Regions from separate parts of the Streptomyces sp. NPDC091289 genome, predicted to be linked through region 2. Evidence: riboswitches for the same ligand, from Rfam matches in the RefSeq annotation. Region 2 holds a riboswitch; each other region holds the start of a gene.

Region 1 (7,757 bases), on a different contig from region 2:
GGCACCTGGGCGTTGTCGCCCGCGGCCCAGATGTAGTCGGTGCCCTGCACCTGGAGCTTCTCGGAGGTGTCCACGTGGCCGCGGGGGCCGAGCGGCAGGCCGAACCGGGCCAGCGCCGGGTTCGGCTTCACACCGGCGGTCCACACGATGGTGCTGGAGTCGACCTCCAGGCCGTTCTTCAGCACGACGTGACCGTCGACGCAGGAGTCCATCGAGGTGGAGAGGTAGATCTCCACGCCGCGGCTCTCCAGGTGCTCCTTGCCGTAGGCGCCCAGCTTCGGGCCGACCTCGGGAAGGATCTTGTCGGCGGCGTCGACGAGGATGAAGCGCATGTCCTCGCGCTTCACGTTGGTGTAGTACTTCGCCGCGTCGCGGGCCATGTCCTCGACCTCGCCGATGGTCTCCGCGCCGGCGAAGCCGCCGCCCACGAAGACGAACGTCAGCGCCTTGCGGCGGACGTCCTCGTCGGTCGTGGAGTCAGCCTTGTCCAGCTGCTCCAGGACGTGGTTGCGCAGTCCGATGGACTCCTCGATGCCCTTCATGCCGATGCCCTGCTCGGCGAGGCCGGGGATCGGGAAGGTGCGGGAGACCGCGCCCATCGCGATGACCAGGTAGTCGAAGGGCAGCTCGTAGGCCTCGCCGACGAGCGGCGCGACCGTGGCGACCTTGCGGTCCTGATCGATGGTGGTGACACGACCGGTGAGAACCTCTGCCTTGGGCAGCACGCGTCGCAGCGGGACGACGACATGCCGAGGCGAGATGCTGCCGGCAGCAGCTTCGGGGAGGAAGGGCTGGTACGTCATGTACGACCGCGGGTCGACGACCGTGACGGTCGCCTCTCCGTATCGCATCTTCTTCAGAATGCGACGAGCTGCGTACAGGCCTACGTACCCACCGCCTACAACGAGGATCCTGGGACGCTCCGTGGTGCTCATGCCATCGAGTATCCACCCCGCCCCAGGGGGGTGCTCGTGAGCCCCTTCACAAGGATTGACCCACCCTCTGCTACACTTCGCCGCCCACGTGACCCAGGTCATGGGCACGAAAGGGAACCACGCCATCGCGGGAAACGTTGCGCACCGCTTGTGAGCTGGCCCTTGGCCCTTCGGACGGGGCGAACCACCCCTCCTCTTCATGCGGACGCAACGCGCCCGGAACACCCGCGCAGCACCTCCGTACGGCACCCTGGGCAACCGGTTCGGGCCCGATCGGCCCCAACCACGGCCAACAGGGCCCCAATCCTTGTGAAGAAGTTCACGAAGTTTCTCGCGGCGTGTCCCCGAAGGGGTCCCCCGAGCGGCCCGGAGGGGCCGGACGGGGGCTCAACGGTGCAGGTGACGGTGCGATTGAGCGGGCTACGCGGCGCTCCAGGCGATGCCGTCCAGGATGTCGTGCTCGCTGACGACGACCTCGTGGGCTCCCGTCCGCTCCATCACGGCGAGCAGGACGAGCGCCCCGGCGCCGATCACGTCGACCCGGCCGGGGTGCATCACGGGGATCGCGGCGCGCTCCTCGTGGGTGGAGCCGAGCAGGTGCTCGGTGATCGCGCGGACCCTGCCCCGGGAGATCCGGGAGTGGTGGATGGCCGCGGAGTCGTACTCCGGCAGCTCCAGCGCGATCCCGGCGACCGTGGTGACGGTGCCCGCGAGGCCGACCAGCGTGCCGGCCCCGGTGAGCGGCACGGTCTTCTCGGCGAGGTCGAGGGCGGCGTCGACGTCCGCGCGGATCGCGGCGGCCCGCTCGTGGCTGGGCGGGTCCATGACGACCCCGTCCACGACGAGGTGACGCTCGGTCATCCGCACGCAGCCGATGTCCACGGACCGGGCCGCCTCGACCCGGTCCGAGCCGAGGACGAACTCGGTGGAGCCGCCGCCGATGTCGACGACCAGATACGGCTTCGCCAGGTGGTCGCTGCCCGCCAGCTCCTGGGTGGCCCCGTCGAAGGAGAGCTGCGCCTCCTGGTCACCGGTGATCACCTCGGGCTCGACGCCGAGGATGTCCCGGACCCCGGCCACGAACTCCGCGCTGTTCTCGGCGTCGCGGGAGGCGGAGGTGGCGACGAAACGGATCCGCTCGGCGCCCAGCTCCTCGATCGCCGCCGCGTACTCCCGGCAGGCCGCGAACGTCCGCTCCAGCGCCTCGGGGGCCAGCCGGCCGGTCCGGTCCACGCCCTGGCCGAGGCGGACGATCGTCATCCGCCGGTCCAGCTCGGTGAAGGAACCGGTCGCCGGGTCCACATCGGCGACGAGGAGCCGGATGGAGTTCGTGCCGCAGTCGACGGCGGCGACCCGGGTCACGCGTCCTGCCCTTCCGCGTCCACGGCGCACGGCGTGACGCAGGGGCCATTGGCCCACCACTCCGGCAGCATCGCGATGGCCTCGTCGCCCAGCGGGTTCACCCCGGGCCCGGCGGCCAGCGAGTGGCCGACCAGGACGTGCAGGCACTTCACCCGGTCCGGCATGCCGCCCGCGCTCGGGAAGCCCTCCAGGACCTCGATGGCGTCGCGGCGGGTGAGGTAGTCCTCGTGCGCGGCCCGGTAGGCGTCGGCCAGCTCCGGGTCGGTCTCCAGACGGGCCGTCATCTCCTTCATGACCCCGTTGGCCTCCAGCGTGCCGATCGCCGAGGCCGCCCGGGGGCAGGTCAGGTAGTACGTCGTCGGGAACGGCGTGCCGTCCTCCAGACGGGGCTGGGTCTCCACCACGTCCGGGTTGCCGCACGGGCAGCGGTGCGCGATGGCGCGCAGGCCGCGCGGCGGACGGCCGAGCTGCTGCTCGAACGCGGCGATGTCCGCGTCGGTGGGCTTGGTGGACTCGGTCTGCGGAGGGGGCGTTTCCATGCCTGCCTTGGTTCTGCTCGGAAGCTCGTAGAGGTGGACGTACACAGCAACGTACGCGGGAACGTACGGGTTCGGTCGGTCAGTCGCGGTCGTCGTCACGGTCGGCGCTGTCCACGCCGTCCCAGAGGTTCGAGTGCCACGGCCGGCCGCTCGCGCCCGGCTCGCCGCGGCGGTCCTGCGCCGCATCGGGGTCGGCCACGGTGTAGGCGGTCTCCCCGGGGAGGACGTAATGGAGGTGCTGGCGGGCCAGACGCATGATGTACGCGTCGTCCTGGAGCCGCGCCTTCTCGTCCCGCAGCTCCTCGGTGCGCCGCTCCGCCTGCTGCGAGAGCCGCTCCTGCTCGGCGATCTCGTCGCGCTGGGAGACGTACTGCCGCATCGGGTAGGCGAGCGCCACCACCAGGGAGCAGACCACCAGCGCCAGGAACGCGGCCCGGCCGGTGAGCCGGGAGCGGCGGGCCTGGCGGCGGTTCTGGGATCGGTACACGCGGGCCGCGGTCTGCTCGCCGAGCAGTCGCAGCCTGGTCGCGGTGGAGAACCGGTCGCGGTCCTTCCCGGCCATGTCTCCCGCCTCCCAGACGCCGCCCGGCAGGCGGCAGTTTGACGACAAGCTCTGACGCACGTCCGTCCCCGCACACGGTACGGGACCGGGTGCGGGGACGGGCGGAGGCTACCGACTCGCGACTACGGGTCAGCCCTTGAAGCGCGGGAAGGCGGAGCGGCCCGCGTACACCGCGGCGTCGTCGAGGATCTCCTCGATGCGCAGCAGCTGGTTGTACTTGGCGACGCGGTCCGAGCGGGCCGGGGCGCCGGTCTTGATCTGGCCGCAGTTCACGGCGACGGCGAGGTCGGCGATGGTGACGTCCTCGGTCTCGCCGGAGCGGTGCGACATCATGCACTTGAAGCCGTTGCGCTGGGCCAGCTCGACGGCGTCCAGGGTCTCGGTCAGCGAACCGATCTGGTTGACCTTCACGAGCAGGGCGTTGGCGGAGCCCTCCTCGATGCCGCGGGCGAGGCGCTCGGGGTTGGTGACGAAGAGGTCGTCGCCGACGATCTGGACCTTGGCCCCGATGCGGTCGGTGATGACCTTCCAGCCGGCCCAGTCGTCCTCGTACAGCGGGTCCTCGATGGAGACCAGCGGGTACGCGGAGACGAGCTCCTCGTAGTACTCGGTCATCTCGGCGGCCGAGCGGGACTTGCCCTCGAACTCGTAGACGCCGTCCTTGTAGAACTCGGACGCGGCGACGTCGAGCGCGAGCGCCACGTCACGGCCCGGGACGTAGCCGGCCTCCTTGATGGCCTCGACGATGAGGTCCAGGGCGGCGCGGTTGGAGTCCAGGTTCGGGGCGAAGCCGCCCTCGTCGCCGAGTCCGGTGGACAGGCCCTTGGTCTTGAGGACCTTCTTCAGCGTGTGGTAGATCTCCGCGCCCCAGCGCAGGGCCTCGGAGAAGGACTCCGCGCCGATCGGGGCGATCATGAACTCCTGGATGTCCACGTTGGAGTCGGCGTGCGAGCCGCCGTTCAGGATGTTCATCATCGGAACGGGCAGCAGGTGCGCGTTCGGGCCGCCGAGGTAGCGGAAGAGCGGCAGGTCGGACGCCTCGGAGGCGGCGTGCGCGACGGCCAGCGAGACGCCGAGGATGGCGTTCGCGCCGAGCGAGGCCTTGTTCTCGGTGGCGTCCAGGTCGAACATCGCCTGGTCGATGAGGCGCTGCTCGGTGGCGTCGTACCCGACGAGCTCCGGGCCGATCTGCTCGATGACGGCGAGGACGGCCTTCTCGACGCCCTTGCCCTGGTAACGGTTGGGGTCACCGTCGCGAAGCTCAACAGCCTCGAACGCACCGGTGGAGGCGCCGGACGGAACAGCAGCACGGCCCGTGCTGCCGTCGTCGAGGCCAACCTCGACCTCGACCGTGGGGTTGCCCCGGGAGTCGAGGATTTCCCTGGCTACGACGACGTCGATGGACGGCACGAGGCATCTCCTTCTGGGATCTGACACTGGTTGTGCAGGGTCACTGTGGCCTTGCGGCACGAGCCTATCCGGCCCGGCCGCGTCGGCCAGCCGAGCGCCCGCCTCCTGGGACGAAAAAGGACCCAAGGGCCTGCATCCCGGGACAAAACTCTAGAAATCTACTGGTCGGTAACAAAAACTGCCGACAAGAGGTGAACGCAAACCGCGCTCACCGGGGTCCCGGCTCGCCCGGGCCCCGCCCACGAAGAACCCGGCCCGGCGCGCTGGGGGGAAGAGCGCGCCGGGCCGGGAAGCCGTGCGAGGGAGGGTGCCGCCGGACACCCTCCCTCCGGGGAGGAGAGACGGCGTCTTACTTCAGGTGGAGCTGCTGACCCGGGAAGATCAGGTCCGCGTCCTTGACGATGTCGTCGTTGAGCTGGAAGAGCTTGCTCCAGCCGCCCTTGACACCCTCCTTCTCGGCGATCTTGCTCAGGGTGTCGCCGGTCTTGACCTTGTACTCGCCGTCACCCTTCTGGACCTTCTCGCCGGTCGGGGTGGTGACGGTCTTCTTGCTCTCGGCCTTCTTCTCGGCCTGCGGAGCGGGGCGCTGCTCGGAGCGCGTGGTGGGCTGCTCGGCCTGACGCTCGGGCTGCGCCTGCTCGGGCTTGCTCTCGGACTGGCCGGAGCCGGTGTTCACGCCCGGGTCCACACCGTCGTTGGTGAGGCCACCGGCGCCGGCGCAGGCCCAGGCGCCCGGACCCTGGAGGTCGAGGAGCTTCTCGGCGGTGGCGATCTGCTGGTCCTTGGAGGCCAGGTCGGCGCGCGAGGCGTACTGCGTACCGCCGGCGGCGGCCCAGCTGGACTGCGAGAACTGCAGCCCGCCGTAGTAGCCGTTGCCGGTGTTGATGGACCAGTTGCCGCCGGACTCGCACTGGGCGACGGCGTCCCAGGTCTCGACGGAGGCGGCGGACGCGCTGGTCGCACCCATCAGCGGGACGGCGACGGCGGCACCGGTGACACCCGCGAGGGTGGCGAGACGGGTGGCCTTGGACGGGCGGCGGTGCTTGCCCTTGCTGTTCAGCAGCATGGAACGAATCTCCTCACCGACGCCTACGAGGTGAGCTGTCGGGTTCGGGCTGATGAGTTGCCCGGTCGCACGGTGCTGCACGCGACTTCACCCCAAGCCGTTCCCGTACGTCCCGTCGGTTCGACGAGGCGTCCGGACCCGGCGGCCTACCTGGGTCCCCCGCTCCTGCCTACGGCGCTTACGCGTCTGTTCCCTTCGACCGACGGCAGGATTCGGCGTGACGGTCGACGGGGCCCGCGGTGCGAGCGGCTACGACCGTAAACACAGGCAACCCCGACATTCAAAGATGGACATAGAGGGCAATCGCCCCGAACTCACCGCGACCGATGGACTATTTCCGCAGGTCGGGAGCGATGCGCGCGGACCAGCCGGACGAGACCCGCCAGTTGAAGCAAAGAGACCCATGTCTCACTTCCGCAAAAGTGGACATAGGCCTCTGAACTGCCTGATTTTTCGGAGCGTTTTCGCCCGATTTGAATCAGTTGGCGGCGGGCGCCCCGGCGGACTTCCCGGCGCTCTCCGACGCGGACCCGTCCGCGCCCTGACCCAGCCCCAGATCCAGGCTCTGGCCGGGCAGGATCAGATCCGGGTCGGAGCCCAGGAGGTCCTTGTTCGTCTCGTACAGGCCGGTCCAGCCACCGGGAAGTTCCTGCGCGTCAGCGATGGCCCAGAGGTTGTCGCCGGGCTGCACCGTGTACGCGCCGACGGTCGCCGAGCCACCGTCGCGCGCATCGCCGTCGCCGCGCGAGGCGTGCCGGCCGGACTCACGGGGGCCGCCGCCCTGGCCCGCGTCGGCCTCCTCGGGTGCGGGGGCGCCCCGGTGCTTGCCTCCCTTGCCGTCCTCGCCCTTCGAGGCGTCGGGGGTGCCGGAGGGGTTCGTGGCGTCGGGGGCGTCGGAGGCCGGCGGGGCGGAGGGCGTCACCGAGGAGTCGGGAGCGTCGCTCCCCTTCCCCGTACCGCCACTGCCTCCCTTGTCGGCCTTGTCAGCCTTGTCGTTCTTATCGCCCTTGTCGGGCTTGCCGCTCTCGTCACCCTTGTCGTTCTTCTCGGCCTTCTCACCCTTACCGGATTCATCCGCTTCACCGGTCGGGTCGGCCGAGGGGTCCGCCGACGGATCGGCGGACGGGTCGGGTGACGGCGAGGTGCCCGGGTCGACGCCGGGCAGGCTGCCGTCCACCGCGAGACCGGAGATGACCGCACAGCTGGGCCACGCCTTCGGCCCCTGGTCGCCCAGGACCTTCTCGGCGACGGAGATCTGCTGCGACCGGCTGGCGAGGTCGGCGCGGGGCGCGAACGCCGTGCCGCCGTACGCCGACCAGGTCTCCTGCGAGAACTGGAGCCCGCCGTAGTAGCCGTTGCCGAGGTCGGCGCTCCACATGCCGCCGCTCTCACACTCCGCGACCCGGTCCCAGGTGGTGGCCTCGGCCGCGTGCACGCCGCTCGCACCGAGCAGCGGGATGGCGATGGCCGATCCCGTCACACCTGCGGCGACGACGATGGCGGGTGCCTGGCGAGGGCGGCGGTGTCTGCCGTTCGCGGAGCCCATGGGTATGCCTTCCGTGCGACTGACAAGCGAGTGACCTGAACGCCGCGCAGCAGAAATCCGTGCCTGCACCGGCGCACAAGTGACGCGTGAGCAACGAGCGACCGACGCGTCGAACCGTGAACCTAGCGGGACTCGAACGTGTGTCACAAGTCGATGCAGCGCAGATCACGTGAAAGTCACAGAGTTGACAGCGTGTCACTTTTTTCGGAACGGCGGCCCGGCGTGAACTCGACGGGAAGTGTGCGCAGTCCGCGCATGATGAGCCCGCCACGCCAGCGCAAATCGGCAGCTTCTCCCGCAAGTCGCAGGTCAGGGAGGCGTCTCAACAGCGTGGCCA
Region 2 (7,757 bases):
CCTGACCGAGGCGGTCACGGCCCGTCAGGTCTCCGCGGTGGTCACGGAGGAGCTGCTGCCCGCGTTCGGCGGCCGTCAGCTAGCCATCTATCTGCTGAACGACCGTCATCTCCAGCTGGCCTGGGAGACCGGGTTCCCGAAGGGCTTCCTCGACCGCTTCGACGGGGTCGGGCTCGACGTCAGCATCCCCGGGGTGGAGACCCTGACCACCGGCCGTCCGATCTTCTTCGAGTCCATGCAGCGCCTCGCCGAGGCCTATCCGGGCATCCCGATCGACGCGGACGTCGGGGCGCGGGCGTTCCTCCCGCTGATCGCCTCGGGGCGGCCCGTCGGCTCCTGCATCCTCGGCTTCGACCGGCCGCGCGGTTTCAGCCCGGAGGAGCGTACGGTCCTGACGGCGCTGGCCGGCCTCATCGCCCAGGCCCTGCAGCGCGCCCAGCGCTACGACAGCGAGTCGGCCCTGGCCCGCGGACTCCAGGACGCCCTGCTGCCGCACCGGCTGCCGGAGGTGGACGGCGTGGACACCCTGGGGCGTTACCTCTCCGGCACCCAGGGCATGGACGTGGGCGGCGACTGGTACGACGTCATCGAGACCGGCGACGAACTCGCCCTGATCATCGGCGACGTACAGGGCCACGGTGTCTCCGCCGCCGCGACGATGGGGCAACTGCGCAGTGCGGTACGGGCGTTCGCGCTGAGCAACCATGATCCGCGGGAGGTGATGAGCGGGACGAACCGGCTGCTCATCGACCTCGACCCGGGACAGTTCGCCAGCTGCTGCTACATCGCGCTCGACCCGGTGACGGGTATGGCCCGTGCCGTACGGGCGGGGCATCCGCAGCCCGTGCTGCGCCGGCCCGACGGCCGGACGGAGGTGCTGGACCTGCCCGGCGGCATCGTGCTCGGGATCGACGGGCACGCGACCTACCCGGTCACGGAGATGCGGCTCGAACCCGGGGCGATGCTCGCCCTGTTCACGGACGGGCTGATCGAGCGCCCCGGCACGGACATCGACGAGGGGATCGAGCGGCTGCGCGCCACCGTCGAACGCATCGGCGCGGTGCCCCTGGCCGACACGGCCGACCAGGTCATCGGGGAGGCCCGGGCGGCCATCGACCGCCCCGACGACATCGCGATCCTGCTGGCCGCCCGGTGGGTGACCGGGACCCCGGAGGTCCGGCGGCCCCCGGCGTCCCGGGCGTCCGGCCCCGACCTGTGGCGCACGTTCAGGGGGCCGGACCCGGGGCGCCCGGCGGCGGCCCCGGATCCGGCCCCCTAGAAGGAGTGCCGTCGATCCTGTCGATCAGGCGTCGGCGGGGCGCTCGGCCGGCACGAAGGCGCCGGAGGCCTCCAGCATGCCCTCGCGCTCCACGACCTTGATCCGCTCACGGCCCTGGGCGGTGCCCAGCGCCTGCTCGTGGGCGTCCAGCTTGTGCCAGCCCTCCCAGGTCGTGTAGCGGACGCCGCGGCCCTCCAGGAAGGCCTCGACGGCCTCCGGAGCGGGCGTGGCCGGCTCGGGCAGCCGGCCGGCGGCGCGGTCCTCCAGGACGCAGGCGACCGTCTCGTTGGCGTCGCCCTTGGTGTGGCCGATCAGGCCGATCGGGCCGCGCTTGATCCAGCCCGTGACGTAGACCGAGGCCATGTGCTCGTCACCGGCGATGACGCGGCCCGCCTCGTGCGGGACGGTGCCGGAGGCCACGTCGAAGGGAAGCTTGGGCAGCTCCTCCGAGTAGTAGCCGACGGCGCGGTAGACGCTCTGCATGTCCCAGTCGGTGAACTGGCCGGTGCCCCGGACGTTGCCGGTGCCGTCCAGCTCGGTGCGCTCGGTGCGCAGCGCCACCACCTTGCCGTCCTCGCCGAGAATCTCGACCGGGGACTCGAAGAAGTGCAGGAACAGCTTGTGCGGGCGGTCGCCGACGTCCCGGATCGCCCAGTTCTCCAGGGTCTGCGCGACCATGTTGGCCTGCTTGTTCTCCCGGCGGGTCGCGATCGAGCCCTCGTCGTACTCGATGTCCTCGGGGTTGACGATGACCTCGATGTTGGGGGAGTGGTCCAGCTCCCGCAGCTCCATCGGGCTGAACTTGGCCTGCGCGGGGCCACGCCGCCCGAACACATGCACCTCCAGCGCCTTGTTCTCCTTGAGGCCCTGGTACACGTTGTCCGGGATCTCGGTGGGCAGCAGCTCGTCCGCCGTCTTGGCCAGGACACGGGCCACGTCCAGGGCCACGTTGCCGACGCCGAGCACGGCGACCTTCTCCGCGGTGAGCGGCCAGGTGCGCGGGACCTCGGGGTGCCCGTCGTACCAGGAGACGAACTCGGCCGCTCCGTAGGAGCCGTCCAGCTGGATGCCGGGGATGTCGAGCGCCCGGTCGGCCTCGGCGCCGGTGGAGAAGATCACCGCGTCGTAGAACGACCGCAGGTCGTCCAGGCCGATGTCGTGCGGGTAGCTGACATTGCCGAAGAGCCGGATCTGGGGCTTGTCCAGCACCTGGTGCAGGGCCTTGACGATGCCCTTGATACGCGGGTGGTCGGGGGCCACGCCGTAACGGATCAGGCCGAAGGGCGCGGGCATGCGCTCGAAGAGGTCGATGGAGACCCCCGGGTCCTGGCAGACCTCGGATTTGAGCAGCGCGTCCGCAGCATAGATACCGGCGGGGCCGGCTCCGACAATGGCGACGCGGACGGGGCGTGTCATGGCGTGGTGATCCTTCGGGGCGGGCGAACGCGGGCAGGTACAGCGTACGTCGGAGGTAAGGGTTGGCTTACCAGTCTCCACCCCACACCGTAAGCGATCGCCCCGCGGGCCCCTCGACCGGCCTCGCCCCGAGTGCCTGATTGGTCCGTTTTGCTATGCCTATATGGTTGATTTGGTCCTTTTGTTAAATCTATCCGTAAAGGGATTGCTGAGCCCTTTGCTGCATTTGCCTAGGCCTGTTTTCGCCATCGCCGCGAGCGAGTGGTGAGCATCACGTCCCAGGGGGCGGACGCAGAAGCGGATCCGTCGGTTCCCTTCTGTGCGAAGAAAGTTGACGCCATGACGGCACGGCACGGTCCGGGAATTCCGCCATTCGATCATGCGCGGAAAAGGGAATCAGGAATGCGGGGCTTGTTCCGTTCGGCGTTTCTCGCCTACGGTCACCGTCAATCCGGATGGAACGCCGAATCCTGCCGCCGTCCGGGAATCCGAAACCCACTCACGTACGGCAGGAGCGGGGGACCCAGGTAAGTCGCCGAACCGTTACCGGAACGGCTTGGGGTGAAGTCGCACGACCGTGCGGCCAGACATCTCCCGTCTGAACCCGACAGCTCACCTCGTAGGCGCCGGAGAGGAAATCCCCCATGCCCGCACAGGGTAAGCACCGCCGTCCCCAGTCCACCTCGCTGCGCCGCGGCCTCGCCGCCGTGACCACCGGCGGAGCCGTTCTCGCCCTCCCGGTGATCGGCGCCACCAGCGCCTTCGCGGCCCCCGCCCCCACCGCGGCGCCGCAGCAGGCCGCGGCCCCCGCAGCGGTGTCCGCACAGGTGAATTCCGCCGCGAAGGCCGCGCCCGCCCAGCATTCCGTGGTGGCCGGTGAAACGCTTTCCAAGATCGCCCGCGAACATTCCGTCAGCGGCGGCTGGGAGAAGCTGTACGAAGGCAACCGGAAGATCGTCGGAGAGAATCCCGATCTTATTCACCCGGGTATCAAGCTGACCCTCGGAAACAAGGCCGCCGCCCCGTCGGACGCCAAGTCCGGCAAGGCTTCCCCGTCCGTCGCGCGCGGTGCGTCGGCGGACCGCGCCGACCGTTCGGAGCGCAGCAAGGCCGCCCCCGTGGCGCAGGCCGCTCCGGCCGCCGCGAAGGCCGTCACGTACACGAACGACCTCGACGGCTGGATCAAGGAGTCGCTGGCGGTCATGGCCGAGCAGGGCATCCCCGGCACCTACGAGGGCATCCACCGCAACATCATGCGCGAGTCCTCGGGCAACCCGGCCGCGATCAACAACTGGGACTCCAACGCGGTCAAGGGCACCCCGTCCAAGGGTCTGCTCCAGGTCATCGACCCGACCTTCCAGGCGTACCACGTGCCCGGCACCTCGACCGACAGTTACGACCCGGTCGCCAACATCACGGCCGCGTGCAACTACGCCGCGGACCGCTACGGCTCGATCGACAACGTCTTCGGCGCCTACTGATCGACCCCGCGCCCAGGGCGGAGGGGCTCCGGACCGAACGGTCCGGGGCCCCTCTGTCATGCCGGGCGGGGCCGGGAAGTTACCCCCAAGTTTCTAGTGACTTACCACGCGATCGACAGTAGAACCTGTTGCACTCTGTCGAGAGTGAGGTAGGTCACATGAACGACACCACCATGCAGGATGGCGAGGCCAAGGGTGTCTCGCGTCGAAGATTCATCGCTGGAACAGGTTCTCTTCTGGGGGTCGCGGCGCTGGCCGGTACCACCGCACCGTCCTGGGCGAGCGTGCGTGCGGCAGCGGCGCCGATCGGCTCCGGCGCACATGTACCGGTCCTGGTCATCGGCACCGGATACGGCGGCTCCGTGGCCGCCCTCCGGCTCGCCGAAGCCGGCACGGACGTCCACATGATCGAGATGGGCATGGCCTGGGACACCCCGGGCGCGGACGGCAAGATCTTCGCCAACACCACCAAGCCGGACGACCGCTCCTTCTGGCTGCGGACCCGGACCAAGCAGCCGCTGAGCAACTTCCTCGGCTTCCCCATCGACAAGGACGTCAACCGCTACACCGGCATCCTGGACGCCGAGGAGTTCGGCGGGATCACGGTCTACCAGGGCCGCGGCGTCGGCGGCGGATCCCTGGTCAACGGCGGCATGGCCGTCACCCCGCGCCGGGAGAACTTCGGCGCGATCCTCCCGACGGTGAACGCCGAGGAGATGTACAGCACCTACTACCCGCGCGCCAACAGCGGGCTGGGCGTCACCACCATCGATCCCGCCTGGTTCGACACGGTCGACTGCTACCAGTACGCGCGGGTCGGCCGAAAACACGCCCAGCGCTCCGGCTTCCCGTTCCTCTTCGTGCCCGCCGTCTACGACTGGGACTACATGAAGCAGGAGGCGGCCGGGAGCGTCCCCAAGTCGGCCCTGGACGGAGAGATCCTCTACGGCAACAACTACGGCAAGAAGTCGCTCCAGAAGACCTACCTCGACCGGATCAACGCCACCGGCCGGGTCACCATCTCCCCGCTCCACAAAGTCACCACGGTCACCCCGGCCCCCGGCGGCGGCTACACCGTGCTCATCGACCAGCTGGACACCACCGGCCGGACCACCGTCACCAAGACCGTCACGGCGGACAAGGTGTTCTTCGCCGCGGGCAGCGTCGGCACCAGCAAGCTGCTCGTCGGCCTCAAGGCCACCGGCGCCCTGCCCCTCCTCAACGACGAGATCGGCAAGGGCTGGGGCGACAACGGCAACGTCATGTGCGGCCGCGCCAACCACCTCTGGGACCCGACGGGGAAGGTCCAGTCGTCCATCCCCACCGGCGGCATCGACAACTGGGACGCCGGCGGAGCGTTCGCCGAAGTCGCTCCGCTGCCCACCGGCATCGAGACCTGGGCCTCCTTCTACCTCTCGATCACCAAGAACCCCAACCGGGCGCAGTTCACCTGGAACGCGGCGGCGGGGAAGGCGGAGCTGAACTGGCAGACGGCGTGGAAGCAGCCGTCGATCGACGCCGCGAAGACCATCTTCGACAAGATCAACCAGAAGGAGGGGACGATCTACCGCACGGACCTCTTCGGTGTGTACAAGATCTGGGGCGACCACCTCACCTACCACCCGCTGGGCGGTGCGGTCCTGGACAAGGCCACCGACAACTACGGCCGGCTGCACGGCTACCCCGGCCTGTACGTCATCGACGGCGCGCTGATCCCCGGCAACACCAGCGTGAACCCGTTCGTCACCATCACCGCGCTCGCCGAGCGCAACATCGAACGGATCATCGCGACCGATCTGTAGGCGACAACGAAAGAGCCCGGGGCCGGGAGTGCCAACCCGGCGGCCCCGGACTCCGTCCGTGGGGGCCCGCCCCTCACCCGTGACCGGGCAGAACGCACACCGCGTCGATCCCCAGCACATGGTTGAGCCGCCCGAACGCCAGCCACGAGCCGATGCTCATCGTCAGTTCCACGATCTCCGCCTGGCTGTAGTGCGCGGTCATCCGCTTCCAGAAGGCGTCGTCCAGACCGTGATGGTCGAGCGTGTACCGCTCGGCGTACTCCGCCGCGAGCCGGGTCCGCTCGTCGAACGCGTCGGTCGTACGCCACTGGGTCACCGCCCCGGCGAACTCCTCCTCGACCTTCGCCCCGTCCCGCTCGGTCCGCCAGTCCAGGCAGAACAGGCACCCGTTGATCTGCGCCACCCGCAGCCTGGCCGCCTCGAACTCCCGCAGCCCCAGCGTGGTGTGCTCGTACACGGACATCGAGAACGTGGCGGCGGCCATGCCGATGCCGGGGACCATCTCCCCCCATACGTAGCCGATGGGCTCCTGGCCCTCCGGAATATCGATGATCATGCCGGTCTCCTTCCCAGCCTGCCGACCGCAGGCCGCAGCGGAACGTCGAGTGCGTCGTACAGGCCCGGCTCCGCGTCCACCAGCCAGTCGATCGCCGAGACGAGCCGCCCCACCGCGGTGGCGTTCCCGCCCGCCGACCGGTTCTCGTCCTCGTCGGACGCCTCGACCGTCACCTCGATACGGGGACGGCCCTCGATCACCACCCGGTGCGCGCCCACCCCGTCGGGCGGGGACGGCCAGTCAGGGGCGCACGAGGCGTGGATCCGGGTGATGTGCTCGATGACGATGCGGGGCTCGCCGTCCACGATGCCCTGCACCTCGAAGCGCACGGCGCCCTGGGTGCCCGCCGCGAACGTGCCCATCGTGCGGGTGTACACCTCTTTCTCCAGCGCCCGGCGGTCCAGCGTCTCGCGGATCCCGTCGAGCTCGACGCCCAGCGCCCGCGCCATGAGACGTATCTGACCGCCCCACACCATCGTCGGAACACTCTCCGCCAGCATCAGCGGCTCGTAGTCCATCGGGTGCCCCATGCCGATCAGATGGCGCACCGACTCCTCCTGCTCGTACGTGGAGTAGTCGAAGATCTCCTGGCAGCGGATGACGTCCACCTCGGTGCCGAGGCCGCTGACCAGCAGGGGCAGGACGTCATTGCCCCAGCCGGGGTCGACGCCGGAGACGAAGAGGGAGCCGCCGCCCTCGGCGACGGCGGCCAGGACCGGGTCCCGCAGCTCCGGCGGGGCGTTGCGCTGGTCGTAGAGCGGATAGAGGGAGGGCGTGACGACGACCGCGCCGGCCCGGATCGCCCGGCCGATGTCGGCGAGGGCGTCGTCGGGACGGATATCGCCGGACGCCGCGTAGACCACCGCCCGGGGGCGGGCGGCGAGGACGGCGGCGATGTCGTCGGTGGCCGCGACCCCGAGCGTGCGCTCGGCCCCGCCGAGCTCGCCCGCGTCGCGGCCGACCTTGGCGGGATCGTGCACGAGGACGGCGGTGAGTGTCAGTGCCGGATGGGCCTCGACGGCGCGGATCGCCGCGCGGCCGACGTTGCCGGTACCCCAGACAACCGTGGGAATCATGCGCGGAGGGTAGCCCCGGGGCCTTGCACTTCCCAGAGCCGTGACGGGACCAAATCCGGTGCGGAACAAGGGCGTTCCCGGGTCGGCGGCGATCCGCCGGCCCGGGATCCGTACCGGGGTCCTACCAGGCCTACCGCTTGGCCCGTG
Region 3 (7,757 bases), on a different contig from region 2:
TAGCCGAGCCGGGCCGCTGCGGCGACAGCCGCCTCCGGGTCGGGAGCGGGGAGCGTGGGGCGGACGTCGATGCCGTAGCGGCCGAGCAGTTCGCGGGCCTCGTCGTGGGTGAGCGGGCGGCCGCGCGGGTCGGGAGCGGTGGCGAGCTGTGCCTCGATCAGGGCGGCGGCCCCGGGCTCGTCGATGGTGTCGTCGAGGAACTCGGGGATCTTGCCGGGCACGGCCGCCTGGCGCCGCCACTGGGCGTACTTCACGGCCTCGGCGAGGGCGCGTACGGCACGTTCGGCGGCGGGGTAGGCGGGGATCCGGCCGGGGCCGGGGGCGGGAGCGGCTTCCTGGCTGGTGGCGGCTTCCGGGGCGGTGGTCGCGTCGGGGGTGGCGGTGGCTTCCGGGGTGGCGCCTTCTTCCGGGCCGGTGGTCGCTTCCGGGGCAGCGGTGGGCATGCGGCCGGGGCCGGCGCTTTCCCGGGCGGTGCTCGCTCGCGGGGCGGCGGCGGCCTGTGGGCCCTTGCCCGTGGCCCGGTCGGTGTTCGTGGCCGGGGCGGCGTTCGTGGCCGGGTCGGTACCCGTGGCCCGGTCGGCGTCCGTGGCCCGGTCGGCGTCCGTCGCCCGGTCAGCGTTCGTGGCCCGGTCGGTGCCCGTGGTCGGACCCGCCGTGACCGTGGTCGGACCCGCCGTGCCCGTGGTCGGACCCGCCGTGACCGTGGTCGGACCCGCCGTGACCGTGGTCGGACCCGCCGTGACCGTGGTCGGGCCCGCCGTGACCGTGGTGGCTGTCCGCGCCTGGGCGGCGGGCGTCACCGTGCGGGGGCGGGGCGCGGCCGTGCTGGACGCGGCCGCCAGCGCCTCGGCCAGGCCGCCGATCTCGACGTGGACGACGGCCACCGGCTTGGCCGAGCCCCCGGCCACGGCCTTGTGCAGGGCGGCGGCCAGGACCTGGCCGTCGCCGGTCTCGGCCTCGCCGTTCTCCCCCACCCACGGGATGGCGGTGACGATCACGGCGTCACAGGTGCCGTCCGCCAGCGCCTCGGCCAGCGCGTCCCGGAAGTCCTGCGGGGAGGCGGCCGTGGTGAGGTCGATCGGCGGGCGCGGGCGCAGCCCCTCGGCCAGGCACGCGTCGTACGTCAGGAGGCCGAGGGACTCGGAGTTGCCGAGGATGGCGACCCGGGGGCCGGCCGGGAGCGGCTGGCCCGCCAGCAGGAGCCCGGCGTCGACCATCTCGGTCACGGTGTCGACCCGGATGACGCCGGCCTGGCGCATCAGCGCGGAGACCGTGGCGTCGGGGATGCGGCTGACCGGGACCGCGTGGCCGGGCGGGGTGGAGCCGCTGTGCCGGGCGCCCTTGACCACGACGACCGGCTTCACGGCGGCGGTGCGGCGGGCGAGGCGGGTGAACTTGCGGGGGTTGCCGAGCGATTCGAGGTAGAGGAGGGCGACGTCGGTGTCCGGGTCCTCGAAGGAGTACTGGAGGAAGTCGTTGCCGGAGACGTCGGCCCGGTTGCCCGCCGAGATGAAGGAGGACAGGCCCGCGCCGCGCCGGTGGAGGCCGGAGAGCAGGGCGATGCCGATCGCGCCGGACTGGGTGAACAGACCGATCCGGCCGCGGGCGGGCGACTCGGGGGCGAGCGAGGCGTTCAGCCGGACGGTCTCGGCGGTGTTGATGATGCCGAAAGCGTTCGGGCCGATGATCCGCATGCCGTACGAGCGGGCCTGGCGGACCAGTTCGCGCTGGAGTTCGCGGCCCTCGGCGCCCCGCTCGGCGTATCCGGCGGAGAGGACGACCAGGCCCTGGACACCGTGCTCCCCGCAGTCGGCGACGGCCTCGGGGACCCGGTGGGCGGGGACGGCGATGACCGCGAGGTCGACCTGTTCGTCGATCTCGCCGAGTGTGCGGTGGGCGGGGACCCCGTCGAGGGTGGCGAGGTCCGCGTCGAAGGCGCGGTTCACCGCGTACGTACGGCCGGTGTAGCCGGAGGCGAGGAGGTTGCGCAGGACCGTGCGGCCCACCCCGCCGGGGGTGCGGCCGGTGCCGATGACCGCGACGGAGCCGGGGGCGAGGAGGCGCTGCACCGAGCGGGCCTCGGCGCGCTGTTCGCGGCCCCGCTGGACGGCGAGGGACTTCTCGGTGGGTTCGAGGTCGAGGGTGAGGTGGACGGAGCCGTCCTCGAAGCTGCGGCGCTGGGTGTAGCCGCCGTCCCGGAACACCTTGATCATTTTGTTGTTGGCCGGGAGCACCTCGGCGGCGAAGCGCCGGATGCCGCGCTCGCGGGCGACCGCGGCGATGTGTTCGAGCAGCGCCGAGGCGACGCCCCGGCCCTGGTGGGCGTCCTGGACGAGGAAGGCGACCTCGGCCTCGTCGGCGGGCGCGGAGGCCGGGCGGCCCTGGTCGTTGATGCGGTCGAAGCGGACGGTTCCGATGAACTCGCCGCCGATCGTGACGGCCAGTCCCACCCGGTCGACGTAGTCGTGATGGGTGAAGCGATGCACGTCCCGGTCGGATAGCCGGGGATACGGGGCGAAGAACCGGTAGTACTTCGACTCGTCGGACACCTGCTCGTAGAAGCTGACCAGTCGCTCGGCGTCGTCCGTGGTGATCGGCCTGATGCGCGCGGTGCCACCGTCGCGGAGCACCACGTCCGCTTCCCAGTGGTCGGGGTACGCGTGATGCGGACTCTGCTCGGGCGTGGGCTCCATGGGCAAAGCCTACGGCGGGGACACCGGTCGCGGAGGGATCGGTGCCGGGGCAGTCTGAGGAGGCCCGGACCGGGGCAGCCGGAGCACAGGGCCGGACGGGAGGCCGGGCACAGCACCACGCACTGCATGAGAGACTGGTCTAGACAACCGTTGATATGTGAAGGGCAGAACCATGGCTGAGCGCCGCGTAAACGTCGGTTGGGCCGAGGGCCTGCACGCCCGCCCCGCTTCCATCTTCGTCCGTGCCGCCACGGCTTCCGGCGTCCCCGTGACGATCGCCAAGGCCGACGGCAACCCGGTGAACGCCGCCTCCATGCTCGCCGTGCTCGGGCTGGGCGCGCAGGGCGGCGAGGAGATCGTGCTCTCGTCCGACGCGGACGACGCCGAGGCCGCGCTGGACCGGCTGGCGAAGCTGGTCGCCGAGGGCCTGGAAGAGCTTCCGGAGACCGTCTGACCCGAGCGACTCCGGCCCGGCCGGATGCGACAGGCGCGAGAGCCGTGATCCTTTCAAAGGATCACGGCTCTTTCGCTTTTCGGGGAATAGCGGCGCTTCGGTTCGACAATTCGGGCAGCACGAGCGACGCTCCCCGCAATTCACTTCTCTTTGTATACGGCTCTTCTGTTAATGGCGGACGCCCGCGGTGTTTACGCCATGTTGCGAAGTGCTCACGCGGGGAACGGGTGCGGTGCGCCGCCCCGGCAGGTCCGGGCGGCGCAGCCGGTGGGCCCCGGTGGCGCGTTCCGCGTGCTGGGCGGTCAGCGCCCTCGCCCGCTCCGCGTCACCGCGCGCCACGGCGTCCACGATCGCGCCGCGCTCGGCCCAGGCGTCGACCGGGCGGGCCGGCTGCTCGACCGCGTACATCCAGGCGATCTTGTGCCGGAGCTGGGTGAGCAGCGCGATGAGGGCGGGGCTGCCGGAGGCCTGGGCGAGGGTCTCGTGGAACCAGCCGCCCAGCGAGCGCAGATCCTCTCCCTCGCCCCGGCGAGCCCGCTCCTGGCCCAGCCTGACCAGGCCCCGGAGCACCTTCAGATGGGCTTCCGTGCGGCGCTGGGCGGCGCGGGCCGCGCCCAGGGGCTCCAGGAGCGTCCGCACCTCCAGGAGGTCGGCCGCCTCCTGCAGGGTGGGCTCGGCGACACACGCGCCGGCGTGTCTGCGGGTGACCACGAAGCCCTCGGACTCCAGCGTGCGCAGGGCCTCGCGGACCGGGACGCGGGAGACCCCGTAGCGGCGGGCCAGCAACTCCTCGGTGAGGCGGCTGCCGCGCTCGTACACACCGGAGACGATGTCGTCACGGATTGCCGTGCATACCGAATGCGCGGGAATGCGCATGTCCTGACCTCCGCCTTGATCCCCGCGAAACGCGGCCGCCCGACGTCTGTTCCGTGACTCTATTGCAATCCGCCGGAATTTCCGATGGCAGGCCGGAATCCATGGATATCTTCGGGCCGGAATTGCCGAAGGCCCCGGCGGGTGCCGGGGCCTTCGGGCGGGATCGCGCAGGGGCGGGTCAGACGTTCAGACCGTGGGAGCGCAGATAGCCGACGGGGTCCATGTCGGAGCCGTACTCGGGGGTGGTGCGGGCCTCGAAGTGCAGGTGCGGGCCGGTGGAGTTGCCGGTGGAGCCGGAGAGGCCGATCTGCTGGCCGGAGGAGACGCTCTGGCCGACGGAGACGCCGATCGAGGAGAGGTGGCCGTACTGGGTGTACGTGCCGTCCGTCATCCGGATCACGATGTTGTTGCCGTACGCGCCGCCCCAGCCGGCCTCGACGACCGTGCCGGCGCCGACCGCGACGACGGAGCTGCCGGAGGGGGCCATGAAGTCCACGCCGGAGTGGCTGCCGGAGGACCAGAGCGAACCGCCGGTCTTGTAGCCGGTGGTGACGTGGGAGCCGGCGACCGGGAGGTGGAAGGCGTTGAGGCGGGCGCGCTCGGCGGCGCGGGCGGCCCGGGCCTTCTCCTCGCGGACCTCCTTGGCGCGGGCCTCGGCCTTGCGCTCGGCCTCCGCCTTCGCCTTGGCCCTGGCGGCCTTGGCCTTGGCTTCGGCGGCGGCCTTGGCCTTCGCCTCGGCGATCGCGTCGGCCTGCTGCTTCTGGGCCTGCGCCTGCGCGTCGATCTGCTCGGCGAGGGTGGCGTCGAGGGCGACGACCCGGGTGAGGCCGGTGTCGGCGACCTTGGCGGCCTCGGTGTCCGCGGCGATGGCCGGGGAGGCCAGCGAGCCGACGACTCCGGTGGTGGCCAGGGTCGCGATGCCGGCGGCCCGGGCGCTCCGGCGCGTAAGGCGGCTCGGGGCACGGTGCTTCCCGGTGGCACGGGTGAACGCCATGGAGGGGCTGATCCTTTCCTTCCTTCTCGCCTACCGGGTTAGCTGACGGGTTCGGAGCAGGAAGGTCTCCTACGGATCCCCGCGCCGGTTCACGGCACGGGCCTCCGATTCACCCCAGGGACTGCGTGGGTCCCCGGCTCCCCAGGCTCGCGCCTGACGGGGACTCGGCGATGACTGCCCGGCGCCGCGGATGCGGCATACGGGTGACGGACAGCCGGGCCGACGCTAGGCGGGGCGACTTCCCATCACCAAACGGACAGAGGGATTTGTCGCGCATCCCACAGGGCAGACAGGCAACCTCTCCAACAAAGGGCGCAAAGCTCGCCAATCGGGCAAAAAGGGAGGACCCCGACGAACTTCCGTCCGTCGGGGTCCTCTTCGCGGCGGTGTGCCACGGGTGCCGTCAGCCGGTGACGACGGACACCTCACCGATGCCGAGCGCCCGCACGGGCTCCTCGATCTGCGCGGCGTCCCCCACGAGGACCGTGACGAGGCGGTCGACCGGGAAGGCGCTGACCACGGCGGCGGTCGCCTCCACGGTGCCCGTCTCGGCGAGCCGGGCGTAGAGGTGGGCCTGGTAGTCGTCGGGGAGGTGCTGCTCGACCTGGTCGGCCAGCGTGCTCGCGACGGAGGCGGCGGTCTCGAACTTCAGCGGGGCGACGCCCACCAGGTTCTGCACGGCCGTCTCGCGCTCGGCGTCGGTCAGCCCCTCGGCGGCCAGCGTCCGCAGGACCTTCCAGAGGTCGTCCAGCGCCGGTCCGGTGGACTCCGTGTCCACCGAGCCGCTGATCGCGAGCATCGCCGCGCCGCCCGAGTCGGGGCCGGACGAGCGCAGCACCTGGGCGAAGGCGCGCACCCCGTAGGTGTAGCCCTTCTCCTCGCGCAGCACCCGGTCCAGCCGAGAGGTGAGGGTGCCGCCCAGGCAGTACGTGCCGAGCACCTGCGCGGGCCACACGCGCTCGTGCCGGTCGGCGCCGATCCGGCCGATCAGCAGCTGGGTCTGGACCGCGCCGGGGCGGTCCACGATGACCACACGGCCGGTGTCGTTCGCGGTGATGGGCGGCACCGGGCGGGCCTGTCCCGCGTTGCCCGACCAGTCGCCGAGGGTCTCCGCCAGCAGCGCGTCCAGGTCGATGCCCGTCAGATCGCCGACGATCACGGCCGTCGCGGTGGACGGGCGGACATGGGCGTCGAAGAAGGCGCGCACGGCGGCATCATCGATCCGCCGGACGGTCTCCTCGGTGCCCAGGCGCGGGCGGGACATCCGGGCGGTGGCCGGGAACAGCTCCTTGGAGAGCTGCTTGGCGGCGCGCCGGGACGGGTTGGCCTGCTCGTGCGGGATCTCGTCGAGGCGGTTGCCGACGAGGCGCTCGATCTCGCTCTCGGCGAAGGCCGGGGCGCGCAGCGCCTCGGCGACCAGACCGAGGGCCTTGGCCAGCCGGGAGGCCGGGACCTCCAGGGAGACCCGGACGCCGGGGTGGTCGGCGTGCGCGTCGAGGGTGGCGCCGCAGCGCTCCAGCTCGGCGGCGAACTCCTCGGCGCTGTGCTTGTCGGTGCCCTCGGAGAGCGCCCGCGACATGATCGTGGCCACGCCGTCGAGGCCCTCGGGCTCGGCCTCCAGCGGCGCGTCCAGGAAGATCTCCACCGCGACGACCTGCTGGCCGGGGCGGTGGCAGCGCAGCACGGTCAGCCCGTTGGGCAGGGCGCCGCGCTCGGGCGCCGGGAAGGCCCAGGGGCGGGCCGTGCCGGCGGTGGGCTGCGGGTGGAACTCCATGGCTACTCCAGTCACGGCGGCGTCGCTCACTTGGCCGCCCCCTCGTGCGCGTCGCTGCCCTCGGCGCCGTCTTCGCCCTCGTCGGCCTCGTCGGCCGGCTCGATGGGCTCGTACACCAGCACCGCCCGGTTGTCGGGGCGCAGGGCCGCCTCGGCCGCCGCGCGCACCTCCTCCGCGGTGACGTCCAGGACCCGGCCCACGGCGCTCAGGGCGAGCTGCGGGTCGCCGAACAGGACCGCGTAGCGGCACAGTTCGTCGGCGCGACCGGCGACCGTGCCGAGCCGGTCCAGCCACTCGCGCTCCAACTGCGCCTGGGCCCGCTCCATTTCCTCGGGGGTGGGGCCCTCGGCGGCGAACCTGGCCAGCTCCTCGTCGACGGCGGCCTCGATCTGCTCCACCTCGACGCCGCCGGACGTCTTCACGTCCAGCCAGCCCAGCGAGGGCGCCCCGGCGAGCCGCAGCAGCCCGAAGCCCGCCGCCACCGCCGTACGGTCGCGGCGCACCAGGCGGTTGTGCAGCCGGGAGGACTCGCCGCCGCCGAGCACGGTGAGCGCCAGGTCGGCGGCGTCACAGGCGCGGGTGCCGTCGTGCGGGAGGCGGTAGGCGGCCATCAGGGCGCGCGCCGGGACCTCCTCGTGGACCACTTCGCGCAGCTGCTCGCCGATGGTCTCGGGCAGCGTCCCGTCGCGCGGCGGCTGCTTGCCGTCGTGGGACGGGATGGAGCCGAAGTACTTCTCGATCCAGGCGAGGGTCTGCTCGGGGTCGATGTCGCCGACCACCGAGAGCACCGCGTTGTTGGGCGCGTAGTACGTACGGAAGAACGCGCGGGCGTCCTCCAGCGTGGCCGCGTCCAGGTCGGCCATGGAGCCGATCGGGGTGTGGTGGTAGGGGTGGCCCTCGGGGTAGGAGAGGGCGGTCAGCTTCTCGAACGCGGTGCCGTAGGGCACGTTGTCGTAGCGCTGGCGG
Region 4 (7,757 bases), on a different contig from region 2:
GCCGTTCCGCGGCGAGTACTACACGCTGGCCCGCCCCGAGCTGGTGCGCGGTCTGGTCTACCCGGTGCCGGATCCGGCGTTCCCCTTCCTCGGCGTCCATCTCACCCGGGGCTTCGACGGCTCCGTCCACGTCGGCCCGAACGCGGTCCCCGCCCTGGCCCGCGAGGGATACGCCTGGCCACAGGTCCGCCCCGCCGAACTGCTGTCCACGCTGAGCTGGCCGGGCACCTGGCGGATCGCCCGCCGGCACTGGCGGTACGGGGCGGGCGAGGTGCACCGCTCGCTGTCCCGGTCCGCGTTCACCCGGGCCGTCCAGCGGCTGCTGCCCGAGGTGCGGGAGGAGGACCTGCGCCCGTCGCCCGCGGGGGTCCGGGCCCAGGCGGTGCTGAAGGACGGCACGCTGGTCGACGACTTCCTGATCCGCGAGGCCCCGCACACCGTGCATGTGCTCAACGCCCCGTCGCCCGCCGCGACGGCGTGCCTGCCCATCGGACGGGAGGTGGCGCGGCGCGCGCTGCGCCGGGCTCGGGAGACGGGGTGGAGGCCGCCCGCCGTAGAATCCGGTCATTGTGTCTGAGCAGCCCTTGAACCCCACCTCCGCCGCAGCCCCCGACGACGCCACGGCCGACGCGATGGCCGACGGCCGCACGCCGACCGGCTCCACGGCGGCCGATGTCACGGCCGACGCCACGGCCGCCGAGGAAGCCGCGGCCCTGCGCGCCGCCTCCTTCGAGCGGGCGCGCCGGCTGCGCCAGGAGCCCCGCTTCCCCGGCGGCCCCGCCGCCGACCCCGCCGGCTCGCACCACGAGCGCCGGATCCGCAGCTTCCAGCCGCGCCGCAGCCGGGTCACGACCGGCCAGCAGGACGCCCTGGAGCGGCTGTGGCCGAAGTGGGGCCTGGACATCGACGGCAAGCGCGTCCTGGACCCGGCCGAGATGTTCGACGGCCTGCCCGTCGTCCTGGAGATCGGCTTCGGCATGGGCGAGGCCACCGCGCAGATGGCGGCCGACGACCCGGGCACCGGCATCCTCGCGGTCGACGTCCACACCCCCGGCCAGGGCAATCTGCTGGGCCTCGCGGACAAGGCGGGCTCGACCAACGTACGGGTGGCCAACGGTGACGCGGTCATCCTGCTGCGCGAGATGCTGCCCCCCGAGTCGCTGGACGGTCTGCGGGTCTATTTCCCCGACCCGTGGCCCAAGGCCCGGCACCACAAGCGGCGCCTGATCCAGCCGGAGTTCCTGGACCTGGTGGCCCCGGTGCTGAAGCCCGGCGCGATCGTCCACTGCGCTACCGACTGGGAGCCGTACGCCGAGCAGATGCTGGAGGTGCTCACCGCGCACCCCCGCTTCGAGAACACGGCGGCCGACGGCGGCTACGCCCCGCGTCCCGCGTTCCGGCCGCTCACCCGCTTCGAGGGGCAGGGCCTGGACAAGGGCCACGTCGTCCACGACCTGCTGTTCGCCCGCGTCTGACCCACGACGGGGCATGACGGCGTACGGCCATGTCCTGGCCGGATGCGCCGTCGCCGGGTGTCGGTGCTCCTCGTTAGGGTCAAGAGGTGTCCGACCCCTCCGTGCGGTATCAGCAGGCGCGGCCCGCCGTCCCGGTCCTCCACGAGCAGCGGCTCGACGAGGTCCTGGGCGCCGCGCCGGAGCGTGGCCAAGGACGTTACCGGCCGCGCCGCGTCGGCATGGTGTGGCGGAGCAAGGTGTTCCGCGCCGGGACCGTGATCGTGGCGCTCGTGCTGTGCGGGCTGGTGATCCTGGCCCTCGTCCGTGAACAGACCGGCCCGGAGGGGTTCCTCGTCGGCCTCGGCCTGGCGGTGCTCCCGGTGCCGCTCCTGATGGCCGCCTTCCGCTGGCTCGACCGGGTCGAGCCGGGCCCCTGGCGGAATCTGCTGTTCTCCTTCGCCTGGGGCGCGTGCGCCGCCGCGCTCGTCGCGATCATCGCCAACTCGTTCGCGACGCGCTGGATAGCCACCGCGACGGCCGACCCGGCGAGCGCCGACACCCTCGGGGCGACGGTGATCGCGCCGATCGTGGAGGAGAGCGCGAAGGCCGCGGCCGTGCTGCTGATCTTCCTGTTCCGCAGGCGGGAGTTCAGCGGGGTGGTGGACGGGATCGTCGTCGCCGGGTTCACCGCGACGGGCTTCGCGTTCACCGAGAACATCCTCTATCTGGGCAACGCCTTCGGCGAGGACCAGCTGCTGGGCAGCTCCGGGTTCGCCTCGGTGACGGCCGGGACGTTCTTCGTGCGGATCGTGATGTCGCCGTTCGCGCACCCCCTGTTCACGGTCCTCACCGGCCTCGGCTTCGGCTTCGCGGCCGTCAGCGCCCGCCGCCACCGGGTCCGCCGGATCGCCCTGCCGGCGCTGGGCCTCCTGCTGGCGATGGGCCTGCACGCCCTGTGGAACGGCTCGTCGGCCTTCGGCCCGTACGGCTTCTACGCGGTGTACGGGATCGTCATGGTCCCGGCGTTCGGCCTGGTGACCTGGCTGGCGATCTGGTCGCGCCAGCGGGAGCTGCGCACCCTGGCGGCCGAGCTGCCCGCGTATGCGGCGGCCGGCTGGCTCACCCCCGCCGAGCCGTCGGCGCTCTCCTCGATGCGGGCCCGGGGCATGGCCCGCGACCTGGCCCGCCACTGGCAGCCGGACCGGACCCGGGGCCGGGCGGCGGCCCGCGCGGTCGCGGAGTACGAGTCGTTCGCGACCTCCCTGGCGGGGCTGCGCCGCCGGGCCCGCCACGGCGCGGTGGGCCCGGACTTCGGCGCACGGGAACGGGAGTTGCTGCACCACCTCTGGCAGCGCCGGGACATCGCGGCCCCGGCCCTCACCCACGCGGCCCGCCTCACGTGCCGCCCGGGCGCCCACCGCTCCCCCACCCCACCGATGCCGTACGGAAACGGATACGGCCACGGACACGGGTACGGCCCGGCGTACGGGCAGCCGCACACGCAGCACTACGGGTACGGGTACGAGTACGGCGACCCCGGCTCCGTCAGGCCGACGCCGCGGTGAGCAGGGCGAGTTCCCGGTCCGTCAGCCGCAGATCGGCGACCGCGACGAGGGCGGGGAGCTGCTCGACCGTACGCGCGGAGGCGATCGGGGCGGCGACGGTCGGCTGTGCGGCGAGCCAGGCGAGGGCGACCGTCGCGATCTCGGCGTTCCGTGCCCCGGCGATGTGGTCGAGGGCGGCCAGCACCAGGCGGCCCCGCTCCGACTCCAGGTGACTGCCCGCCTTCGCGGCGCGGGGGCTCTCCACGGTCGAACCGAGGCGGTACTTGCCGGTGAGGAAGCCGGAGGCCAGTGCGTAGTACGGGACGGCGGCGAGACCGGCGTGGGCCGCGGTGTCCTGGAGCGCGCCCTCGTAGGTGTCGCGGGAGACCAGGTTGTAGTGCGGCTGGAGCGCGACGTACCGGGCGAGGCCCTCGCGCTCGGAGAAGTCGAGGGAGGCCGCGAGGCGCTCCGGGCTGATGTTGGAGGCGGCGATGTGCCGCACCTTGCCGTCCTTCACCAGCTGGTCGAGGGCGGTGATGATCTCCTCGACCGGGACGGTCTCGTCGTCGAAGTGCGTGTAGTAGAGGTCGATGTGGTCGGTGCCGAGCCGGCGCAGCGAGGCCTCGGCCGCGCCCTTGACGGTGCCGGCGGAGAGGCCCTTGTGGTCGGGGTGGGCGCCGGCCTTGGTGGCGACGACGATGTCGGACCGGTTGCCGCGGGAGGCGAGCCACCTGCCGATGACGGTCTCCGACTCACCGCCCCGGTTGCCCTCGACCCAGGCGGAGTACGCGTCGGCGGTGTCGATGAAGTTGCCGCCGGCCGCGACGTACGCGTCCAGGACGGCGAAGGACTGCTTCTCGTCCGCCGTCCAGCCGAAGACGTTGCCGCCGAGGGCGAGGGGGAAGACCTGGAGATCGGAGGTGCCGAGCGTGCGTGCGGAAGTCATGTGAGGGTTCAACGGGCCGGGGCGGGGGCGGTATTCCGCCGCCGCGCGGGCCGCACCGCCCCCGGACAGACCGGCAGCCCTGACGTCGGGGGGTGTGCGTCAGGGCTGCCGGGGTTTCAGGGGGCCGGCGACGAAGGACGTCGGCCGGGGCCCGGGGCCCGAGGAGGGCCGGTGGAGGGCCGAGGGCTCAGACGTTCAGGCCCTTGCTGTTCAGCCAGGCCATCGGGTCCATCGCCGAACCGCCCGCGGTGCGGACCTCCAGGTGGAGGTGGGTGCCGGTGACATTGCCGGTGGCGCCCATGCGGCCGATGGTCTGACCGGTGGTGACCTTCTGGCCGACGGAGACGTCGATCGAGGACTGGTGCGCGTACCAGATCTCCGTGCCGTCCTCCAGCTGGAGGACCGTGCGGTAGCCGTACGAGCCGGACCAGCCGGCCGACGTGATGGTGCCGCTGTGCACGGCCTTGAGCGGCGCACCGGTCGACCCGGCGAAGTCGAGACCGGTGTGCTGGCCGGAGGACCACATCGCGCCGGACTGACCGTAGGTCGAGGTGAGCGTGTACGAGGAGGTGGGCAGGGAGAAGCTGGCGGCGAGCTTGGCGAGACGCTCCGCTTCCTTCTTCTTCGCGGCTGCCTCCTCCGCCGCCTTCTTCTTCGCGGCGGCCTCGGCCTCGGCCCGGTCCTGCTGCTTCTTGGCCTCCTCCGCCGCCTTCTCGGCCGCGGCCTTCTCCGCCGCGGCCTTGGCCTCGGCGTCGGCGCTGGCCTGCTGCTGCTCGGCCTGCTGGAGGATCCGGGCGCGCAGGGCCTCGCCCGCGTCGGTGCCCTGCTCGGCCTCGGCGCCGGTGAGGCCGACGTTGGTGAGCGGTGCGGCCGCGGCGACCGGGGCGGGCTCCGCGTCGTCCGACATGAAGGACCCGACGCCGGGAAGGGACTTGGCGTCGGGGAGGTTGTCCGCGATGGAATCGGGAAGAGAGATGGAGACCGGCGCCTTGTCCTGCGCGGTGGCCATGCCGCCCGCACCGACAGCCGCTATGACGCCGACCCCGAGGACGGTGGAGCTACGGGCCAGACCACGCTGCTTGGCTACGCGGTGCCTGCCGCGCACGGGACGGATGGACTCCTCGGTGGGATTCCACTCCTCCCAGGACCGCTCCGCGTCACCGAAGGTGTCGGCACTGAAGGGTGACGGGGCCTCAGGGGCAGGCTTGTTGGACGCCACGTGGGCGCACTCCTTTCCTTCCTTCTCGCCTACCGGGTTAGCTGACGGGTTCGGAGCAGGAAGGTCTCCTACGGGCCCCTCCGTCTCTCACGAGACGCAGGCGTCCGATTCACCCCATGTAGGTGGTTCCCCGGTTTCCTTGCGGAATTCGGCGCTCGCGCGCGGCGCCGTCTCTGACGACGGCTGTGACGACCGCGCTGCGTTATCGAACGTTAATAGACGCACGGGCCCGATTCCAAGCTGTTCCTGTTGATCATTAACGAACACGACCGGGATGTACGGGTCACAAGCGGGTGGAATCGGGCGACTTGACCGCGGCTCAGTCGCACCTCTTTTTCTGACGTTGTGTCAAATGTTATGCGGAGCGGTGCCCTTCGGTTACGCACCGTGTCATCGCCCGCATCAGTGTGCCGCGTCGTCGCCCCGGCCCACGATCTTCACCGTCGTCCGGCGCACGGGCTGCCCCTCCGCCGGCCGGCCGACCGCGAGCAGCGCCATGTCGTCCGTGGACCGCCCCCCGGTGTGCAGCCGTACGTCGTCGGTCAGCGCCGACAGCAGCTCCTCGGGACCCGGGAAGATCCGGCCGCGCAGCCGGGCCGCCGGATCGTAGAAGACCCCGTTCGCGTCCCGGGCCTCCGACAGGCCGTCCGTGAAGGCGAGGAGCGTCGCGCCTGCGGGCATCTCCCACGCGTCGGCCCGGTCCGGCCACACCCCCAGGTCCATCCCCAGCGGCATCGCGGGCACCGAGGGCGCCAGCACCTCCAGGGCGCCGTCCGCGTGCAGCAGGATCGGCTCGGGGTGACCGCGGTTGACGAGGCGCAGCGAGGCCGAACCGGGCGGGATCTCGGCCAGCACGGCGGTGATGAACCCCTCCATGGCGTCCAGCCCGTACCGTCGGGTCCCCTCCCGTGCCAGCGCCCGCTCCAGCCGCTGCGCCACGCCCTCCAGCGAGAGCTCCTGCTCGGCGGCCTCCCGGAACGCCCCGATGATCACCGCCACCGCCTCGACGGCGTCCAGCCCCTTGCCGCGTACGTCGCCGACGACCAGGCGTACGCCGTACGGGGTGTCCGCGACGGCGAACAGGTCGCCGCCCACGAACTCGTCCGCCTGCGCCGCCTCGTACCGCGCGGCGACCTGGAGCCCGCCGATCCGCTCGGCCGGCGTCGGCAGCACGGCCCGCATGGCGGTCTCCGCGATGACCCGGGCCGAGGCCAGCTGCTCGTTGCTGCGCCGCACGACCCCGTTGATGAGGAGGGCGAGCACCGCGGCGGTGAGCACGGTGATCATCTCGATGACGGGGACCACCTGGGTGGACGTCCCGTCGGAGAGCCGCATCGCGATGACGGAGAGGATCGCGGCGATGCCGGTGCGGACGGTCCGGGACAGCGAGAAGAACGGTGCGGCGATCAGCGGGGCCGCGACGAACAGGGGGACGGCGGTGAAGTTGGGCGGCGCCAGCGAGTCGAACACCAGCCCGCCGACGATCAGCAGGGCGGGCAGTATCCGGACGAACCGGCGTGACCCCCGGCTGTCGGGCGTCACATTGCCCTCCGGGGACCCGAACACCGCACGGCCCACGGCGTCGATGCTCCCCGCCGTGCCGCTACGCCGTCTCTCGGCCATCCCCACCTGTGCACTCCTGCCCGGTCCACCCACGGCTGCGGACGGTACCGCGCCCCGTCCAGGCTTCCCGGAGCCGCGCCGAGCGGCGACTCCGCATCGGCCGAATAGGGGGAAGCGGACGGAGTCCCGGCCTTTCCGTGGTCAGTCGGAGAGCCGGTGTTCCGCGTAGACCGTCAGTGCGTCCCGTACGAAGGCGGCGGTGCCGTCCCCGTAGCGATCGTAGTTCTTTCCGAAGCGGGGATCGGCGACATACATCTGACCGAGCCCGATCACGTACGAACGGCTGGGCTCCTTGGCCGACGACAGCCAGGCGCAGTGCCGCCGCGCGAGTTCCTGCGCCTCGGCCCCGTCGGCGGCGAGCCCGGCCTCCCTGGCCCGCCCCCAGTCGCGCGCGATGGCCTCGTGCTCGTCCTGGAACGCCCGCTTCTCCCGGTCCCCGAGCGAACGCCACCAGCGGTCGCCCTCCTCGTACGCGTCCCGGCCCCAGCGCTCGGTCACCTCCTGCTCGTGGGCGGTGTGGTCGAACCCGTCGAACATTTCCTCGGCCATGAGTTCCGTCCCCTCCTGGGTCTTGTGGAGAGTGGTCCGCACCGAGGCGATCTGCCGCCCGATGCGCGCCTGCTCCTGTTCGAGCAGCCGCAGATGCGCCCGCAGCGCCACCGCCGTGTCCCGCTGCCCCGCGAGGACGTCCTTGATGGCGGGCAGCGAAAGACCGAGCTCCCGCAGCAGCAGGATGCGCTGCAGCCGGACGAGGGCGTCCTGGTCGTAGTAGCGGTAGCCGTTGCTCCCGATCCGGCTCGGCGTGAGGAGACCGAGGTCCCCGTAGTGCCGGAGCGTGCGGCTCGTCGTGCCGGCTTTTCTGGCGATTTCCTGAATGGACCACTCCATGCCGGAAACGCTAGATCTTTACGCTGCGTCAAGGTCAAGCGTGTCCGGCCGGCCCTCCGGTATCCGGAAACGACTCGGGCCCG

The links. A riboswitch is a leader RNA that binds a small molecule or an ion and turns the genes downstream of it on or off. The one in region 2 is predicted to bind cyclic di-AMP.
Region 1: it holds a riboswitch for cyclic di-AMP, as region 2 does, so the genes downstream of both, ACIQPT_RS12910 (transglycosylase family protein) here and ACIQPT_RS00660 (transglycosylase SLT domain-containing protein) in region 2, are expected to answer to the same signal.
Region 3: it holds a riboswitch for cyclic di-AMP, as region 2 does, so the genes downstream of both, ACIQPT_RS31905 (M23 family metallopeptidase) here and ACIQPT_RS00660 (transglycosylase SLT domain-containing protein) in region 2, are expected to answer to the same signal.
Region 4: it holds a riboswitch for cyclic di-AMP, as region 2 does, so the genes downstream of both, ACIQPT_RS13500 (M23 family metallopeptidase) here and ACIQPT_RS00660 (transglycosylase SLT domain-containing protein) in region 2, are expected to answer to the same signal.

The regions. Positions count from the first base shown of each region.
Region 1 is NZ_JBIVUT010000008.1:171,493-179,249, reverse strand. It holds gene ACIQPT_RS12935 (NAD(P)/FAD-dependent oxidoreductase) at 1-935, opposite strand, end outside; gene ACIQPT_RS12930 (exopolyphosphatase) at 1,356-2,297, opposite strand; gene ACIQPT_RS12925 (DUF501 domain-containing protein) at 2,294-2,836, opposite strand; gene ACIQPT_RS12920 (septum formation initiator family protein) at 2,916-3,398, opposite strand; gene eno (phosphopyruvate hydratase) at 3,528-4,808, opposite strand; gene ACIQPT_RS12910 (transglycosylase family protein) at 5,158-5,874, opposite strand; cyclic di-AMP (ydaO/yuaA leader) riboswitch at 5,880-6,061, opposite strand; gene ACIQPT_RS12905 (transglycosylase family protein) at 6,353-7,420, opposite strand; partial or broken gene ACIQPT_RS12900 (cytochrome P450) at 7,597-7,757, opposite strand, start outside.
Region 2 is NZ_JBIVUT010000001.1:176,350-184,106, reverse strand. It holds gene ACIQPT_RS00670 (SpoIIE family protein phosphatase) at 1-1,279, shown strand, start outside; gene ACIQPT_RS00665 (FAD-dependent oxidoreductase) at 1,304-2,695, opposite strand; cyclic di-AMP (ydaO/yuaA leader) riboswitch at 3,147-3,334, shown strand; gene ACIQPT_RS00660 (transglycosylase SLT domain-containing protein) at 3,340-4,176, shown strand; gene ACIQPT_RS00655 (GMC oxidoreductase) at 4,335-5,978, shown strand; gene ACIQPT_RS00650 (carboxymuconolactone decarboxylase family protein) at 6,052-6,534, opposite strand; gene ACIQPT_RS00645 (dihydrodipicolinate reductase) at 6,531-7,610, opposite strand; gene ACIQPT_RS00640 (CARDB domain-containing protein) at 7,741-7,757, opposite strand, start outside.
Region 3 is NZ_JBIVUT010000029.1:34,895-42,651, reverse strand. It holds gene ACIQPT_RS31920 (GNAT family N-acetyltransferase) at 1-2,693, opposite strand, end outside; gene ACIQPT_RS31915 (HPr family phosphocarrier protein) at 2,866-3,147, shown strand; gene ACIQPT_RS31910 (GntR family transcriptional regulator) at 3,316-4,023, opposite strand; gene ACIQPT_RS31905 (M23 family metallopeptidase) at 4,202-5,017, opposite strand; cyclic di-AMP (ydaO/yuaA leader) riboswitch at 5,031-5,197, opposite strand; gene ACIQPT_RS31900 (M16 family metallopeptidase) at 5,421-6,791, opposite strand; gene ACIQPT_RS31895 (M16 family metallopeptidase) at 6,818-7,757, opposite strand, start outside.
Region 4 is NZ_JBIVUT010000009.1:14,984-22,740, forward strand. It holds gene lhgO (L-2-hydroxyglutarate oxidase) at 1-577, shown strand, start outside; gene trmB (tRNA (guanosine(46)-N7)-methyltransferase TrmB) at 570-1,475, shown strand; gene ACIQPT_RS13490 (PrsW family intramembrane metalloprotease) at 1,562-3,019, shown strand; gene ACIQPT_RS13495 (aldo/keto reductase) at 3,000-3,944, opposite strand; gene ACIQPT_RS13500 (M23 family metallopeptidase) at 4,132-5,163, opposite strand; cyclic di-AMP (ydaO/yuaA leader) riboswitch at 5,175-5,327, opposite strand; gene ACIQPT_RS13505 (PP2C family protein-serine/threonine phosphatase) at 5,566-6,786, opposite strand; gene ACIQPT_RS13510 (MerR family transcriptional regulator) at 6,928-7,674, opposite strand.